DNA from 2 places in the Pseudoalteromonas nigrifaciens genome. Region 1 is predicted to be linked to the other one. Evidence: riboswitches for the same ligand, from Rfam matches in the RefSeq annotation. Region 1 holds a riboswitch; the other holds the start of a gene.
What was found. Region 1 has a riboswitch for cobalamin ahead of PNIG_RS14185 (ABC transporter ATP-binding protein). Riboswitches for the same ligand answer to the same signal wherever they lie in the genome.
Positions count from the first base shown of each region.

Region 1 (6,914 bases):
AGCAGCATAGATTCTACTTGCCCACTTTGCTGCCGCCCTGCAATCAATATAAGTAAACTCATAGCCACTAAACTGCCAGCCAATGCCGCTGCCGATAATGCAAAGCCCGCACTAATGCCCACAAACGCCATGAGTATAACTACCCCCAAAGACGCCCCAGACGATATCCCAAATAAATAAGGATCTGCTAACGGATTACGCGTCACGGTTTGCAAAATAAGCCCGGCAATGGCTAAACCACTGCCAGCTAAAAATGCCAGTAATGTGCGTGGCATTCTTAATTCAACAATAATTCGAGTGTTAAAGGAGCCCTCTGTTGAGGTGAAAATACTTTTAAATACATCAGTTAATGATATGTCGGCAGCGCCATAACTCAGCGCCGTAAATAACGTAAATAATGCAGCTAGTACTGTGACTAAAAGTGCTATTGAATGATTGTTAAGCATGCGCATATTATTCATACCCATAAAAGTAAGTAATATGTGGAATAACACCACCTAGTTTAGACATTTGCGGGTGGTGGCTTACTTGTGCACATACACCAAATACATCATTGAGCATGTCCTCGCTGAGCACATCGATGGGAGAGCCTGTATTAACAATTTCGCCGTGATTTATAACCACCAGCTCATCGCACATAGCAGCGGCTAAATTTAAATCATGAAACGATGCAAACACAGTAACGCCAAGCGATTTAGCCAACTCCATTACCTGAATTTGATACTTCACATCTAAGTGGCTGGTTGGCTCATCCATAATTAATAGTTGCGGTTGCTGCACCATAGCCCGAGCAATTAATGCACGTTGTTTTTCTCCTCCCGAAAGCGACTCAAAACGTTGGCTTGCATGATCCTGCAAGCCAACTCGCGCTATAGCTTGGTTTATTTTTTGTGTGTCGGCTGTTGTGGTGGTGCTAAATAATGCTTTATGCGGGGTTAACCCAAGTGCAACCACATCTAATAAAGTTAAATTAAATTGTGATGGGGTTTCTTGTAAAACAACCGCAACCTGCTTTGCGTATTCATGGCTTTTTAACTGCCAAATATCGGTATTATTAAATTTAATTTGCCCTGCAGTGGGCTGATTAAAGCGATACAAACACCGCAGTAAACTAGATTTACCTGCGCCATTGGGGCCAATTAAGCCAACGAACTTACCTTGCTTTATTTGCAAATTAACATTGTTGAGGATAGTTTTACTGCCAATATTCCACGACACGTGATTAACGCTTAACAATGGTGTATTTAATGGCGTTTGAGTTTGCAATAGTTAGCCCTAGGCAGGAATGCGCTCACTAACAATGCAACTAACTATGGCTAGTACATAATTTGAAGATGAGTAAACCCGCTCGTTAAAATAGTTTATTTGTATCTGACTTAAAGCGTTATGCTAATTACAGTTGCGGGAACAGTTGAGGAGTTGCACCTCATTCCAAATGAATACTCTATTATGGGCGGCTAAGTAAATAATTTAAAGCAAAAAAAACCGCACTTAACAAAGTACGGCTTAAAAAGGCAGTGCTAAGCGCTGCTTAAAATTTATATTCTATACCTACACCTAAGTAGTCTTGGTCAACGTTGTTGTCCATATCGAAATTAGAATAAAAACCAAATAATTTAGTGTTTTTATTTAACTGATGATCAACACCTGCCGAAATAGCCGTTTTGTCATCACTGCCTTTAAAATCCATTGCCTGGTACTGCAATTTAAAGGTATTGCTAGCCATAGTGTAAGCCGCACTTAATAAATAACCGTCGGCCTCACTACTGCCATCAACTTTTTCTTGCGTTTGATACATAGCGCCTAATTTAAAATCGGCTACTTTACCTTGTACTGATGCGCGCAATACATCGTAGCCGTTCACTTCGCTATCGGCAGCAATAGCGGCATATATTGCGCTCTTTTTAAGGGCTGCGTCACCATAAGTTACTGCCATTGAATAGCCATTTTCAGCACCTGCTGAATCGCTATCCTCTGCAACAAACGTAGCCAAAAGCTTAAAACCTTGGTAAGAATTAGAGGCATAAGAAACACTACTGCCCATTCTATTTTCACCTTTAAAGGCATTTTTAATGTCGCCTTCAAGGTCGCTAAATAAATCAACTTTACCTTGTGACTGCTTAAGCGCGGTATCGTTACGGCCAATAACAACTTGGCCAAACGCGCCTTTTAAACCTATATACTGATTACGAGCAGAGATATTGTCGTCATTATCACCTTTTGAGTCGGCGTCAGAAACATCAACTTGAAATTCAAACTTATAAACAGCTTCTAAGCCATCAGATATTTTTTCAGACCCTTTTAAGCCCAAACGTGATTTGTTACTTTTAATTTCGGTAAAAGACCCCTCACCATCATCCGACGACTGTAGTGTTACGTTCGCTTTACCGTAAAAATCCACTTCAGCAAGCGCATTAAAAGACAAACCACCTAATAAAGCTACACATAAGCTCGACTTTACAAATTTCATGTTATTTCCTCGATAATCACAACAGACTCGTTTTTAATGCAACAGGAGTTTGGCATTGTTAAATGACAAAAATATTACAGACGTCATATTTTTACACTTTTAAATTCATAAAAACACATAATAGTTGCAATCAAACGTACATATACAGCAAAACCATTGGCCTTACTCAACGGGTAACTTAGGAGTCATTTGGGTTAATAAATTTACTAATGTTTCTATTAACTCTTTTTGCTCATTGTCTCTGTGATAGGCAACAAATATATCGCGCGAGGTGGTTTCTACGTCTTTCACATGAAATAACTCGCCTTTTTCTAAATGCGCTGCAACAAGTACTTGAGGAATGAATGCACTCCCTCCGCATTGCAATATTAAATCAAGTGCTATACGCCCTGTACTTGTTCTAAAGTAAGGTGGGGTTTTGCCAGTAAACTGGCGAGCATGCCACAGTGAGAATGTCGTGCCCCAGTCAACATATACGTACTGGTTATCAAAAAAGTTATCGTAACTGGCAGTATCAAACGCGCTTACCGGTATAATGGGTAGTTCGCAAATTCGCTCAACCACCAGCTCATCAACTTTTGGTGGATCAAATAAAATAGCTAAATCTAAGGTGCGCTCTAATAACAGGCGGGTACTTTCTTGTTGTGCTTTTACCTCAGCCACCAAAGACACACCGGGCATTGCCGATACAATATTAGTAATACCAAACTGTAAAAATGCATCCCAAATGTTTGGTGTACCCGCTAGGCAAATTTGTTTATGCATATTATCGGCAAGTGCCACATCTACTTTTGCTCTTTGCATGCCGGTAATGATCATTTGTGCATGGGGTAATAAACGCTCACCTGGCGCTGTTAGTTGAATATTATTGCGCTGGCGAATAAACAAATTAACACCAAGCCCTTGCTCTAATTGACGAATTCTAAAGCTTACTGCAGACTGCGTGATATAAAGGTTTTCAGCCGCTTTGCCAAAGTGACGAGTGCGTACTACCTCAACAAATGTTTTTAATAAATCGATATCCAATCTTTTATCCTCACGATAAAAATAACTTGTTTAAAATATTTGCAAACTTGCCGCATACTCCAGCAATTACCAAGGTATGAGGGTACAACAATGAGCAATGATATTTCACTACTTCGCCAAGCATTTGTTAGTCAACGTCAGTTTTTTGATGATCAAAATTTCCCACGCGGATTTGGTCGCAGCGGAAACTTTACCTTATTAGAAGCCAGTATATTAGAGCAACACGGTGTTGTTTTAAAAGGCTTACATAATAAAGCCCTAGAGCCACAAAATGAACATCAGCAACAATTTGTCGCTGTTATTAGTGGTGCTTTAGAGCCAACCAATGCAATTGAGCGCGCTTGGGTTAAATACTTAAAGTTAACAACCAGCAAAGCAAAGTTCCATACATTATTTGGCCGCTCAAAAATAGCGACCCCAGCACCAATAAGCCAAGACTATTACGCCGAGTCAGACAGTATGTAATTGCTTTAACTATTTAATTTTTACATTTTAAATAGTTAAACATACACCAAGCCTAGCGCGAGTACAAAATACATCGCGCTACGTGCTTACTTAAGTTAACTAACTTTTAAACCACGCCTGAGGCCACAATAGCGGCTTTTTTACGTTTACGAGATTGCCTAAAAGAGTCCCAACTAAAAATAGCCAATGCACTCCAAATACAAACAAATGTAACTACTCGCTCGGCATCAAACACTTCACCGTAAAGCATCACAGCTAATATAAACATCAAACTTGGCCCTATGTACTGAAAAAAGCCTAAAGTGGTGTATTGCAAACGCTTAGCAGCGCCGGTAAAGCACAGTAGTGGTAAGGTGGTAATGATCCCGGCACTAATGAGTAACACATTGGTATGCCAGTCATTAGCAGGCAAGCTTGACGTTGCTGTAGGCACCATTAAATACCAATAAATAAGCGCTACGGGCAAGAGTATAAATGCTTCTATTGAAATACCGGACAATGCTTCCACTGGCAGTTTCTTACGCAGTAAACCATATATTGCAAATGATATAGCTAACGAAAAAGCAACCACAGGAAATGAGCCAAAACTTATTAATTGCAGCAGTACACCGGTAAATGCTAAAGCAACAGCAACCATTTGAAACTTACGTAAACGTTCGCCTAAAAATAACACTCCCAGTAATACATTTAGTAACGGATTAATGTAATAACCTAAACTGGCATCAAGCATATGATTATTATTAACTGCCCATATAAACAAGCCCCAGTTAAACCCCAGTATCGACGAGGTTAAAACCAGCATTAACAATAGTTTAGGCTGTACTATAATGCGTTTAATTCTATCCCACTGGCCTAAAATACTCACAATAATAATTAAAAACATCACCGACCACACAACACGATGCGTTAAAATTTCAAATGCAGTAACATGCTGGAGTTGCTTAAAGTATATAGGTGCTAAACCCCATATAGTAAAAGCGATGCAAGCCAAAATGGCGCCCTTGCGCTTCTCGGTATCAATCGGCATAAATAAACACTTAGTTATTCAAAAGGTCGCCAGTTTACTCCGCAAACTTTTATTAGCCAACTAAATACGTGCCCGTACCAAATGCTATTTGTACTGCTTGCTCATTATGCAATTCCATCCTACAAACACATACTTTATTGCCCGAGCGAATTAAAGTGGCACTGGCTATAAATTTCTCGCCTTTGCCTGGGCGTAGGTAATCGGTGCGCATATCTATAGTGCCCAAGGTGGCTAGTTTTTGCTGCACAGATAAAATATCAACATCGTTTAGCTTATCTATTACACTTGCTGCGGCTAACATACCACCTACGTTATCGAGCACTGCCGAAATAACGCCGCCATGGAGTATTTTTTGTGCCGGATTACCTATGAGTATATCCTGCCAAGGAAACGATATTTTTGCTTGTTCTGGGCTAAGTGATTCTACCGATATTTTTAAAAACTGATTAAACGGCATATTATTTACAAACAGCGAGCCTACATGCTCTATTAACATTTCTTTATTCATTATTATTCTCTATGTTATATCTGGTAAGAGGAGTAAAGCATAACTAGGATAAAACTAGCAACACAGTTAAATTTATTAGCCGCTTAAAGTCAGCTAATATCACCCCCCTGAGCGAGTAAATTCACACGTTATAAATTTATTCAAAAAACATTCAACACTCGCTAAAGACATCCTGTACAAAAAACACTAAAATACCCCGCAATGAATACATTAACACCACCCTCTAGCTCACTTGTGCGCACCCCTGAAGCTGTACTCAAACAAGTGTTTGGTTATAGTGAATTTCGCGACGGCCAAAAAACGGTTATTGATGCAGCCATTAACGGCCAAGATTCGTTGGTATTGCTGCCAACCGGTGGCGGTAAATCTGTGTGCTATCAAATACCCGCTTTAGTGCTTGAAGGGGTAACTATTGTTATTTCTCCGCTAATATCGCTAATGCAAGATCAGGTAACTCAACTACAAGCGCTGGGCGTTAAAGCCGCATATATAAATAATAGCTTAGCCCGCGAAGAGCAGCAGCAGGTATACCAACAACTCCATCAGGGATTAATTAAACTACTGTATGTTGCCCCTGAAAAAGTGCTGCAGCGCGAGTTTTTAGAGCGCTTATCGCATTTAAAAATCAGCTTATTTGCTATTGACGAAGCGCATTGTGTATCGCATTGGGGGCACGATTTTAGACCCCATTACTTTCGTTTAAGCGAATTAAAACAACGCTTTGCTCATGTACCTATGATGGCCCTTACTGCAACTGCCGATAAAGCCACTCGTTTTGATATTGTTGAGCAATTAAAGTTACAACAACCCTATATTCATACCGGCAGCTTTGATCGCCCTAATATTCGCTACACCATAGAAGAAAAATTTAAACCTATGGTGCAACTGCTGCGCTATTTAAAAGAACAAAAAAGCCAAAGCGGCATAATTTATTGCACCAGCCGTAAGCGCGTAGACGACATAGCCGAAAAGTTAGCCGACGCGGGACTTAACGCCGCCGCCTATCATGCAGGTATGAGTAACGAGCAGCGCCAATTTGTGCAAACCGGCTTTGCCCGCGACGATATACAAATAGTGGTTGCTACAGTGGCCTTTGGTATGGGTATAAATAAACCCAATGTGCGCTTTGTATTGCATTACGATATTCCCAAAAGCATAGAGTCGTACTATCAAGAAACTGGCCGCGCTGGGCGAGATGGACTTGCCGCTGAGGCTATAATGTATTTTGATCCGGCAGATATAGGCCGCGTAAGACGCTTTTTTGAAGATATTGACGACGAGCAACGTCGCCGCGTCGAAGAGCAGCGCTTTAATGCCATGGCCAGTTTTGCCGAAGCACAAACCTGCCGTCGACAAATCCTGCTTAACTATTTTAGTGAGTATCAACGTGAGCCATGCGGTAACTGCGATATTTGCTT
Region 1 covers NZ_CP011036.1:2,985,156-2,992,069, forward strand. The annotation lists gene PNIG_RS14180 (FecCD family ABC transporter permease) at 1-452, opposite strand, end outside; gene PNIG_RS14185 (ABC transporter ATP-binding protein) at 454-1,266, opposite strand; cobalamin riboswitch at 1,346-1,486, opposite strand; gene PNIG_RS14190 (porin) at 1,532-2,470, opposite strand; gene PNIG_RS14195 (LysR family transcriptional regulator) at 2,633-3,496, opposite strand; gene PNIG_RS14200 (MaoP family protein) at 3,587-3,961, shown strand; gene rarD (EamA family transporter RarD) at 4,068-4,988, opposite strand; gene PNIG_RS14210 (thioesterase family protein) at 5,041-5,496, opposite strand; gene recQ (DNA helicase RecQ) at 5,698-6,914, shown strand, end outside.

Region 2 (6,914 bases), 270 kb from region 1:
CCGCTCTTATGCCTCTAATTAATACATTAGCATTGTGATCGCGTGCCAAATCAGCAAGTAAACCTGAAAATCCTATCACTTTTACATTATCTATATGAGTTAAAAGAGTATTAGCTAGAGCTACACGCTCATCAAGGCTAAAGCAAGGCTGTTTACTGGGGTTATGAGCAATAGCAACGATAACAGTATCAAACATCTTTGAGGCACGTTGAATTAGATCTGTGTGTCCGTTAGTTAGCGGATCAAAAGTACCTGGATAAATTGCAGTGATTTTCATAAAGTATCGCTATGTATTATTTTTAGCATTAGTGTAACAGTGTTTTTTATACAAATCAGCCTAGTAAGTGGCTTTAATTGTCACGACTAAGCTATTACACAGAGTGTTTAATTATGCTGTTTTTGTTTATACTAGACAACTTATTGTACGAATTGTAACTTGTTGAATAAAATAGAGTGTTAGTATATGAATACCAAGGATAAAATAATACACACCAGTATTTCATTGTTTAATGAGCATGGTGAGCGAGCGATATCAACTAATCATATAGCCTCGCATTTAAACATGAGCCCGGGTAATCTTTACTACCATTTTAAAAATAAAGAAGACATTATTCGCCATATTTTTGCGCTGTATAGTGAGCACTTGAGCACTCACTTTAAACCTATAAACAAAAATGATGATGCATTTAGTCAGTTAACGGTATATTTAGATTCGCTATTTGAACTGATGTGGCGCTACCACTTTTTTTACGACAATTTAGGCGATATTTTGGCGCGAGATACGCAGCTTAAGCAGGCTTATATTAATTTTCAACTAGAGCTGTTAGAGCAGGTGCGTAAAATAATACTTGGTTTACGTGATAGTGAAATGATTGCGATTAATGAGCAAGATGCGCTCGAACTTGCACATACGCTTAAATTAACAGTTAGTTTTTGGACCCCTTATATTAAAGCCCGCAGGCTCAGTGGCGCACTTGCCGAGCAAGATATTTATCATGGTATTTTAAAAGTATTAACTTTATTTAGAGCCTACAGCACAGATAAAAGTAGCGATAAAATGAACCAGTTACGCGAAAAATACACGCAACTTGCTCACTCAGCCCCAAGTATTCCGGCTGCTCTTAGTTCCTAGGCGTTAATTTTTTTGCTATAATCGCGCGCCCAATGCCTGGGAGCGCGAATTCCCGCAGTCTAAGAGTGAACTATGCTTAAATTTATCGTCAAACTACATCCTGAAATTGCCATCAAAAGCCGCTCGGTTCGTAAACGCTTTACCAAAGTGTTAGAAAATAACATTAAGATTGTACTGCGCCGTATTGACGAAAAAGTACAAGTTAGAAACAACTGGGACAATATCTCAGTAGTTACCCTACTTGAAGGTGAGCAAACACGTGCCACTTTTATTGATAGCCTAGCGCGAATTCCGGGTATTGTGCAGTTTATAGAAGTAACCGAAACGAGCTTTGAAACGCTTGACGATATTTATAAAAAAACCATTGAATTAGTTGGTCACACCATTGAAGGTAAAACGTTTTGTGTACGCGCTAAACGTATTGGTAAGCATGACTTTACTTCAACGGAGTTAGAGCGTTATGTGGGCGGTGGACTAAATCAGCATGTTGCCGGTGCAAGCGTAAAGCTAAGCCACCCAGAAGTAACGATACGCCTTGAAATAAAAGACGAGAAAGCTTACATAGTATCGCATACTCACCTTGGCATGGCAGGCTTCCCGCTGCCAACACAAGAAGATGTACTATCGCTTATGTCTGGCGGTTTTGATTCGGGTGTAGCCAGTTATCAAATGATCCGCAAAGGCGCTCGTACGCACTTTTTGTTTTTCAATTTAGGGGGTGCGGCGCACGAAATTGGTGTTAAACAAGCGAGCTACTACTTATGGAATAAATACAGCTCAACTCATAAAGTTAAATTTATTACCGTTGATTTTGAACCAGTAGTAGCAGAAATATTAGAGAATATTGAAAACAGCCAAATGGGTGTGGTGCTTAAACGCATGATGATGCGTGCAGGCAGTAAAGTGGCCGAAAAATTAAATATTCAAGCCTTGGTAACCGGTGAAAGTATTGGTCAGGTTTCTAGCCAAACATTAGCAAATTTAAGTGTCATTGACCGCGTAACCGAAACCCTTATTTTACGCCCGTTAATTCAACACGATAAACAAGAAATTATTAATATTGCACGTCAAATTGGTACGGCCGAAATGGCCGAAACGATGCCGGAATACTGTGGTGTTATTTCTAAAAAGCCAACTGTTAAAGCTAAAATAGAAGTAATAAAAGCAGAAGAAGAGAAGTTCGACTTTGATATTCTTAATACCGTAATAGAAAACGCACGAGTAATGGATGTGCGCGATATTGATGTAGAAGCTAAGCAGGAACTAAAAGAAGCTGAGTCGGTTGCCGATTTACCAGCTGGTGCAGTGGTGGTTGATATTCGCTCTCCAGAGGAAGAAGAAGCAGCACCACTGGAAATTGATTCTATAGAAGTGGTGCATTTGCCGTTTTTTCGCTTAGCAACTAAGTTTGGTGATTTACCAAAAGATCAAGACTATTACTTGTATTGCGATAGAGGTGTAATGAGCCAGTTACAAGCGCTTATTCTACACGAACAAGGCTTTACTACGGTAAAGGTATATCGCCCGTAAAAGTTAACTATTTAAAAAGCGTGGTTTATACCGCGCTTTTTTTTGCTGCAATTTTAGCTAAAAGTTCATCGTTAAAAGGGGTTTTAATATTATGAAGCTTACCTTGCTCGCTAATGTACCCACAAATCGCCATTATTTCGGTTGCTCTATTGTGAGCAACATCTTGTTGCATAGATGAGAAGTTTTCTGCGGTACGTGCCATCACATCATACGCACTGCTCAGTGCATTGATTAACGTTACATCAAGGTTTTTTGCCTTAGCAATATTACATGCTTCGGTTAGTAGGTTAATTATAATTGAGCAATATTGAGGCTCGCGCAACTGACCATTTTTAATGTTATGTAGCGCACTTAGCGGATTTATTGCTATGTTAACTAATAACTTATTAAAACGTAGCTGCTCAATATTCATAGACGCATTTAAAAGGGGGATCGCGGTTAATTGATCCGCCATAATTTTGCTATTTTTAACACCTAAGTTGTTACATCCGCCAATTATACTTTGCCCATTACCAGTGTGCTGTACTATATATTGGTTTGATTTAAACCCAGCCATACTCGTTGTTAAAAAATAAAGCGCTTGGTGTTCATTGAGCTCACATTTTAACTGCTCTACATTACCCATCCCGTTATGCGAAAGCACAACAGAGCAATGCTGAGGCAAAAACTGTTTTATTTGTGCAAATGCGCTTTGCACTTGAAAGGCTTTTACCGTAAATAAAAACACATCAAATTTAGGTAAACTATTAAGCTCATTTAATGAAATAAAAGAGGCATTTATTTTTTGTGAAGCACTGTTGTCACTACTGTAAAAGCGAGTGTTACTCGTACTTTTTCGGGTTAACACGCTTACACTATGCTGCGCACTTAAAAAGTGGGCTAATAATAAGCCTATTGCGCCGTCGCCAATAATAAGAATTTTAGCCATGAGAGTTCTTTTTACGTGGGGTTAAAATTGCTTTGATTATAAAGTAGCTTGCTGCGCCGGCAAAATCTGCAATAAAATCTGCGATTGATGCTTGCCTATATGGAAGTGCGTCTTGCATTATTTCTATTGCAGCACCGTAACCGGCTAATAAAAGTATTTGTGCGTATAAAGGGAGTTTAAACGCTTTATCCATTATTATGGCAAGGATGAAAAATATCCCAAAGTGGGCTACTTTATCAACATGAGGAAACAGGTTGCCAACCCCTTTTATTTCTTTCGCAAATAAAAAGGTAAACACCACAATACTAATTAAAAAAATTGCTTGATAAACACGCCTTGTCACAACAAATCCTAAAATCGCTTAAAAAAGAAACCGTAGTATATCAAACTAATTTAGTATCGCACCTGAACAAGATGCATAAAAGTGTAAAGATTTATAGTTTTAGCGTTATAATCGCTTTAATAAATTAAGTATAAAATTAAGATAAAATAGTTAGGAGAAATCAATGCCTTCATTTGATATTGTATCTGAAGTAGAAATGAACGAAGCTAAAAACGCAGTTGATAATGCAAACCGTGAACTAGAAACTCGCTTTGACTTTAGAGGAGTTGATGCATCGATTGAGCTAAATGATAAAGTAATTAAGCTTAAAGCCGAAGCTGACTCTCAGGTTATACAATTATTTGATATTTTAGCGAGTAAAATTTCTAAGCGTGGTATGGATGTATCAAGCCTTGAATTGCAAGATATTAGCCGAGCGGGTAAAAATGTTTTTCGTAACGTTGGTTTAAAGCAAGGTATTGAAAAAGAGATGGCTAAAAAAATAGTTAAAGCCATTAAAGATTCAAAAGTTAAAGTACAAGCCGCCATTCAAGGCGAAGAAGTACGCGTAACGGGTAAAAAGCGAGATGATCTTCAAGAAGCTATGCAAGTAGTACGCAGCGCCGATTTAGGCCAGCCATTTCAGTTTAAAAACTTCCGCGATTAATAAAACAGATTACAGATATTATAGAGATTAGGAGACTAATTTTTAAAAATTTGCGTTAAAAAAGCCAAGCTACAGCAATGAAGTTTGGCTTTTTTGCTATTAGTAGCTTGGTATGTAATCTAACTCTTTTACAGTGATTGTTGAGGGTTTATATCGTTAAAAATTAAACTTTGGCTATATAGACGTCTATTGACATTTATAAACAAAATACTCACAATAGCGACCTATTTTCAAGGTGCTTGCTTAATACCTTTGTATACGTTTCAAAGTATTGAAATTAACAGCAAGATAATCGGGAAGTTGGTGCGTTTTCAAGACGATAACAACCCCAACACTGCCCCCGCAACGGTAAAGTATTAGCAGCTATTATAGTGTTGACTGAGTCCGGAGACCGGCCTTGAAGTAATCTTACTTATTAACATCTTTGCGGTGGGCAAAGGTAGGGGACATCATGTTAAATAAAACCGCTCTAGGTGTGGCAATTTCGGCTGCACTTTCATTTTCAGTATCTGCTACAGTGCAACCAATCGAAAAAATTACCGTTACAGCTAATAAATTCGAACAACCTATTAGTAATGTGCTGGCCAGTGTTAGCGTAATTGACCGTGCTGATATTGAAAAAAGTAATGTGCGAGACTTACCTAGTTTGTTGGCTTCTCAAGCTGGTTTTCAAATTAACTCAAATGGTGGCTTTGGCCAAAATTCAGGTGTTTCGCTACGCGGTTCAGGTTCACGCCATACCCTTATTTTAATTGATGGTGTTAGAGTCGGCTCGGCTACTCTTGGCTATAAAGGTATTAGTAATATTGCCCTTAATACTATTGAGCGTATTGAAGTTGTTAAAGGTTCTCGCGCTGCTGTTTATGGCTCAGATGCCTTAGCTGGGGTGATTAATATTATTACTCGTAAAGCTGATAATATTCGCTTAGATGCTACTTTTGGCAGCAATGCTTATCAAAGCTACCAAATGGCGGGTGGAACAAATATAAATGATTTAAGTGCATCATTTAACGCTGGAATTGAAAAAACCGATGGTTTTGATGTACTGCAAAACCATGCACCAGATGAAGACGCTTATGAGAACAAAAATATTGGCTTCAATATCGCTTATAACGATGACTATTTAGGCAAGCTAACCGTACAAACTCAGTATAATGAAGGTTATGCTCGTTATGATAATCAGTACAGTGCAGCAGACAGCAGTGATGAAAGTAATGATTTTGAAAACTACCAAGTATCATTAGGGTGGAATAAAAGCTACGAAAATCAAATACACCATATAGCATTCGCATTTTCTAGCGATAGCCAAGATAACACCAGTGAAGGTGTGGTTAGTATGTACGAAACTAAGCGAAATCAAATTGATTATACTGGGCAGTATATTGTCTCAGATGAGCTTAATATTAATGGTGGCTTGAACTGGTACAAAGATAAAATCGAAACCAACGCAGGTAATTATGATAAAGATAGCCGTGAGGTTTTTGCTGGCTTTTTAGGTGCGTATTACGATGATAATACGGTTTTAGCTAATATCGCAGTTCGCCAAGATCATGACCAACAATTTGGTGATAAAACCACGTATACAGCAGCGGTAGGTTATCATTTAAATAAGTTTGCTACGTTTAGAGCAAGTCAAAGCACGGGCTTTAAATCGCCTACCTTTAATGATATTTATTTTCCAGGTTCAGGTAACCCAGACCTAAAACCAGAAACGTCTGAGAATAAAGAATTAGGTTTGTTGTTAAGTTATCAAGATATTGCTTTAGAAGTGTCTATTTTCCGTAATGATTTTGACAATAAAATAGCGTGGGCACCAACACCTGCAGGCCCTTGGCAGCCAACAAATATAAACGAAGCGCGCCATGAAGGCATTGAGTTTAGCTTTTCGCAACAACTAATGGGTTTTGAGCATGCATTTAACTTCACTTACTTATCTGCAGAAGATTTAGAAACGGGCCAAGAGTTAGCTTATGTATCAAAAAATACCTTTAACTGGTCTTTAAATAAAGGGTGGGGAGATTTTGATGCGGGTATCGATTTGCAGTATCGTGGCGATAGGAAAGGTAAATTAACAGATTTATCTTCATATACATTATGGAACCTAGTCGGTAACTATCAAGCAACTGAGCAGTTAAGCTTTTCTTTACGGGTCGAAAACCTGTTTGATAAGCAGTACGATGAAGTTGATGCCTATGGTATTGATTTAGATGGCGATTATATAAATGATGAATTTTATTACTATAACACCGCTGACCGACGCTTATTTATTGGTGCTGCATACCAGTTTTAATATGTGCTACGTAGCTTAAACTTAAAAGCTCGCTAAATTAGCGAG
Region 2 covers NZ_CP011036.1:2,710,464-2,717,377, reverse strand. The annotation lists gene coaD (pantetheine-phosphate adenylyltransferase) at 1-277, opposite strand, end outside; gene PNIG_RS12865 (TetR/AcrR family transcriptional regulator) at 464-1,132, shown strand; gene thiI (tRNA uracil 4-sulfurtransferase ThiI) at 1,205-2,662, shown strand; gene PNIG_RS12855 (ketopantoate reductase family protein) at 2,688-3,590, opposite strand; gene PNIG_RS12850 (VanZ family protein) at 3,583-3,933, opposite strand; gene PNIG_RS12845 (YajQ family cyclic di-GMP-binding protein) at 4,097-4,579, shown strand; cobalamin riboswitch at 4,829-4,993, shown strand; gene PNIG_RS12840 (TonB-dependent receptor domain-containing protein) at 5,031-6,869, shown strand.
Region 2: linked by a shared signal. The riboswitch ahead of PNIG_RS12840 (TonB-dependent receptor domain-containing protein) and the one ahead of PNIG_RS14185 (ABC transporter ATP-binding protein) in region 1 are both predicted to bind cobalamin.